DNA from 2 places in the Amycolatopsis sp. SID8362 genome. Region 2 is predicted to be linked to the other one. Evidence: riboswitches for the same ligand, from Rfam matches in the RefSeq annotation. Region 2 holds a riboswitch; the other holds the start of a gene.
What was found. A riboswitch is a leader RNA that binds a small molecule or an ion and turns the genes downstream of it on or off. The one in region 2 is predicted to bind glycine.
Positions count from the first base shown of each region.

Region 1: linked by a shared signal. The riboswitch ahead of gcvP (aminomethyl-transferring glycine dehydrogenase) and the one ahead of gcvP (aminomethyl-transferring glycine dehydrogenase) in region 2 are both predicted to bind glycine.

Region 1 is NZ_JAAGNB010000575.1:19,524-21,915, reverse strand. Features, by position in the region: gene gcvP (aminomethyl-transferring glycine dehydrogenase) at 1-1,168, opposite strand, end outside; glycine riboswitch at 1,208-1,306, opposite strand; gene G3I65_RS17840 (helix-turn-helix transcriptional regulator) at 1,545-2,392, opposite strand, start outside.
Region 2 is NZ_JAAGNB010001617.1:9,947-12,338, forward strand. Features, by position in the region: gene gcvP (aminomethyl-transferring glycine dehydrogenase) at 1-1,193, opposite strand, end outside; glycine riboswitch at 1,363-1,461, opposite strand; gene G3I65_RS49930 (MerR family transcriptional regulator) at 1,504-2,082, opposite strand; gene G3I65_RS49935 (TetR/AcrR family transcriptional regulator) at 2,362-2,392, shown strand, end outside.

The sequences.
Region 1 (2,392 bases), on a different contig from region 2:
CCGGGACGTGCGCGACGACGGTGTCGAAGAACGACTCGTGCACGACCTCGACGCCGGTCTTGCGGAGCGCGGCCGCGAAGCCCGCGGCGAGGCCGTGGACGCGCTGGGCGATCCGCTTGAGGCCGTCCGGGCCGTGGTAGACCGCGTACATCGCGGCCAGCACGGCCGGGAGGACCTGCGCGGTGCAGATGTTGGACGTCGCCTTCTCGCGGCGGATGTGCTGCTCACGGGTCTGCAGGGCGAGGCGGTAGGCGTTGTTGCCGTCGGCGTCGACCGAGACGCCGACCAGGCGCCCGGGCAGCGAGCGCTCGAGCCCGGCGCGGACGGACATGTACCCGGCGTGCGGGCCGCCGTAGCCGAGCGGGACGCCGAAGCGCTGGGTCGAACCCGCGGCGACGTCGGCGCCGAACTCGCCGGGCGCGGTGATCAGGGTGAGCGCGAGGAGGTCGGCGGCGACGGTGAACAGCGCGCCCGCGGCCTTCGCCGACTCGGAAATCGCGTGGTAGAAGCCGCGGCCGCGCAGCACGCCGGACGCGCCCGGGTACTGGACGACGACGCCGAAGAACTCGTCCGGCAGGCCGGTCAGCAGGTCGCGGACCTCGACCTCGATGCCGAGGGCCTCGACGCGGGTGCGCACGACGGCGATGGTCTGCGGCAGGCACTCGGCGTCCAGGACGACCTTGTTCGACTTCGACTTCGACGCGCGGCGCATCAGCGTGACGGCTTCGGCGACGGCGGTCGACTCGTCCAGCAGCGAGGCGTTCGCGGTGGCCAGGCCGGTCAGGTCGGCGACCATCGTCTGGAAGTTGAGGAGCGCTTCGAGCCGGCCCTGGGAGATTTCCGGCTGGTAGGGCGTGTACGCGGTGTACCAGGCCGGGTTCTCGAGGACGTTGCGGCGGATCACGCCGGGCGTCACGGTGTCGGAGTAGCCGAGGCCGATCATCTGCGTCATCGGCCGGTTGCGCGCGGCGAGGGCGCGCAGCTCCGCGGTGGCGTCCTCTTCGGACGCGGCGGGCGGGAGCGTGAGTTCGCGGGTCGCGCGGATGGCGCTGGGGACGGCGGCGCCGACGAGGGCGTCCAGGCTGCTGTAGCCGCATTCGGCCAGCATCTTCGCGCGCTCGGCCTCGGACGGGCCGATGTGGCGGGCGTCGAACTGCGTTGAAGTGATCGGGAGCTCCTCGGGCCGGGCACACAACGGTGCGCTGGGAACTCCCCCTCTGTCATGGCACCTGAGAGTTTCACCGTGGGAGACACGGCTTTCACCTTGGGTGAGGCGCGGGTGCGCCTGCTTTCCAGAGTGGCCTCGCGCGAAGCGGTAGCGGTTACCTGAGAGATTCCGGGGAGTTTGCTCCTTCGGTGCCCCACCACGTTCGTGAGGGCTCTCCCGCCTCGGCTCGACGGCCCGATCTGCAGTTGTGGCGGTTACGGTACCTGCCGGTTCCGGCGGGCGTCTACTCAACCTGGCCAACGCCACAGTGATCCTCGACCGGCACTCGACGACGTGAATGACTCATTCCTGTCGTCCGGTGACATGAATGAGTCATTCACGTCGTTTCGGCGACCCGGCGGACCACCTGACCGGCCAGCGCGGGCGGCCGCCGGACCCGGCCCGAGGGCAGGACCAGGCGTTTCAGCGGCCCGCCGAGCGGCACCGGCGGGTGGCCGGCACCCAGCAGCACCTGCTCCACGATCTGCTCCGCGTGCCACGCCACCGCGTCGTTGAGCCGGTCCAGGGACGGCCGGTCGCCGTCGAAGACGTCCTCGTCGGCCAGGGTCACCTCGTAGTGCGCGCAGCCCGGCGGCACCGAGATCGCCGCCTCGATCGCGCGGGCGCCGTCGAGCGGGTCGGTGAACCCGGCTTCGAGCAGCGCCGACCGGTAGATACGCGCCGCCCGCGCCCGCATCCGCGGCCCGTAGCGGACGACCACCGGGAGGCGCCCGGTCAGGTCCGGCACCGCGAGGCCGTGCAGCAGCATGATCGGCGGCACCGAGTGCACCAGCCGCGGCGCGGGTTCGGCCAGCTCGCGGGCGGTGATCCGGACGCGGTCGGCCATAGCGTCCGGGAGGCCGGAGTAGCGGAAGTCGACGTTGCCGAACCCGAGGCCGTCGGCGATCAGCGACGCCAGCAGCTCGCCGTACCCCCAGATCGGCGACAGCACCACGACCGGCGGCGCGGCGACCACCGGCGACGGCGCGGGCGGGCGCGTCGCCTCCTGCTCCGGCACCTGGATGACCAGCCGCGGCGGCTCGTGCCAGTCGTGCACCTCGGCGACCCGCCAGTAGAGCCCGAGCGGCCGCCACAGCTCGCCGAGGACGTCGTGCTCGAGGATCCGGCGCGCCTCGGCGTCGTCGTACGGGAAGTCCCGCGGCGGCACGACCCCGACGTAGTGGT
Region 2 (2,392 bases):
GCCGCGGTCACGGTGTCGAAAAACTCGCCGTGCACGACTTCGACGCCGCCTTCGGCCAGGCCGGCCGCGAGCACGGTGGCCATCCGGTGCGCCCGCAGCGCGATCGCGCGAAGGCCGTCGGGACCGTGGTAGACGGCGTACATCGACGCCATGACCGCCAGCAGGACCTGCGCGGTGCAGATGTTCGACGTCGCCTTCTCGCGGCGGATGTGCTGCTCGCGGGTCTGCAGCGCGAGCCGGTACGCGGGCGCGCCGTCGGCGTCGACCGAAACGCCGACCAGGCGCCCGGGCAGCTGCCGCTCGAGTCCCTTCCGCACCGCGAGGTAGGCCGCGTGCGGGCCACCGAACCCGAGCGGGACGCCGAACCGCTGCGTCGACCCGACGGCGACGTCGGCACCGAGCTCCCCCGGCGGCCGCAGCAGCGTCAACGCGAGCGGGTCCGCGGCCACGACCACCGCGGCGCCGTGCTTCTTGGCTTCGGCGATGGTCAGGTCGAGTTCGCGCACCGCGCCCGACGCGCCCGGATAGGCCAGCAGCACGCCGAAGAAGTCCCCGCCGAGCCCCAGCCCGGTCAGTCCTTGCGACAGGTCTTCCACGACCAGCTCGACCCCGAGCGGCTCGGCCCGCGTCCGCAGCACGGCGAGCGTCTGCGGCAGCGTGTCCCGGTCGACGACGAACCGGTTCGACTTCGCCCGGCCGGCCCGGCGCACCAGCGTCATCGCTTCGGCGGCCGCGGTGGCTTCGTCGAGGAGGGACGCGTTCGCGACCGGGAGCGCGGTCAGGTCCGCGACCATGGTCTGGAAGTTGAGCAGCGCTTCGAGGCGGCCTTGGGAAATTTCCGGTTGGTAGGGCGTGTATGCGGTGTACCAGGCCGGGTTCTCGAGCACGTTGCGCCGGATCACGGGCGGGGTCACGGTGTCGTGGTAGCCGAGCCCGATCATCGCGGCGGTCGGCCGGTTGCGAGCGGCCAGCGCGCGCAGCTCGGCCAGCGCCTGGGCTTCGGAAGCGGCCGGCGGCAGTTCGAGCGGTTCGGCGGACGCGCGCAGCGACTCGGGAACGGCGTGCCCGGCGAGTTCGTCGAGGGAAGCGACCCCGATGACGTCGAGGATGCGCCGGAGTTCGGCGGGGCCGGGGCCGAGGTGCCGCTCGGCGAAGGGAGTCCCCTGTTCCAGGGAGGCGAGTGACGGATTCACAGGGGCCTCCTGGGGACAGCGGGCTGGGCCGAGACGGCGGTGTCCCGGCCTCCCCACTCTGTCCGTACCCCGAAGGGCGCCTGAGAGTTTCGCCCGCGTGGTTGAACCGGGCTTGCACCGTCGGCGGGGCCATCAGGCTGTGTCCTGACGACCCGCTTTCCAGAGGCGTCTCACCCGCGCGGTCCAGGGTGCCTGAGAGGTTCCGGGGAGGACTTGCTCCTTCGGCGCCGAGCTCAATATGAGGCTCGGACTCTCCCGCGCGGGTTCGTCGACCGCACGGTGAACCTTACTCCGTCCGCCGCGGCGGTGATCACCCGGTCTTGCGTGCGTTGCGGCGCTGGGTGAGCTCGTCCGGCTCGTGCGTCTCGACGACGCCGCCGTCGGCGCGTTCGGCCGGGAATTCGTGGATGGTCCCGCTGATCTCCTGCATGGCGCCGCTGACCGCGATGCCGAAGACACCCTGGCCGCCCTGCAGCAGATCGACGATCTCCTCCGGCGACGTGCATTCGTAGACCGTGGTGCCGTCGGAGAACAGCGTCACCCTGGCCAGGTCGCGGACCCCGCGCACGCGCAGGTGGTCGACGGCGACCCGGATGTTCTGGAGCGAGACCCCGGTGTCCAGCAGCCGCTTGACGACCTTGAGGACCAGGATGTCCTTGAACGAGTACAGCCGCTGCGAGCCGGAGCCGTGCGCCGTGCGGATGCTGGGTGCGACCAGCTTCGTCCGGGCCCAGTAGTCGAGCTGGCGGTAGGTGATCCCGGCGATCTGGCACGCGGCCGGGCCGCGGTAGCCCACCAGCTCGTCCGGCAGCGAGTCGTCGGGGAACAGTTCACCCTGCTCGCCAGCCGCGACCTCAACAGGCTGCTTCTCGGAACCAGCCTCGACCACGCAAGCCTCCCCTCGCCCGACCTGGTGGCCGGCGAATGACAGCCGGAGAGGTCCCAGGAGCGGGACCCACCGGAGATCAATCACCACGATCCGGCCCCAGACCGTGAATCACACCGTGGCGATTTACCTCCTTCGACGGTAAGCGCCGGGAGAGTGCCGGTCAACGCGACGCGCGGCAAGCCTCAACGGACGGATGACCCTTTGCGCCGTTCGCCGTACCCCGCGTGCGCCGGTTCAAACACCTTGACGTGTTTTACTTGGCCGAGTAACTTTTTACTCATGCAAGTAAACACCGACCTCATGGCCGAGA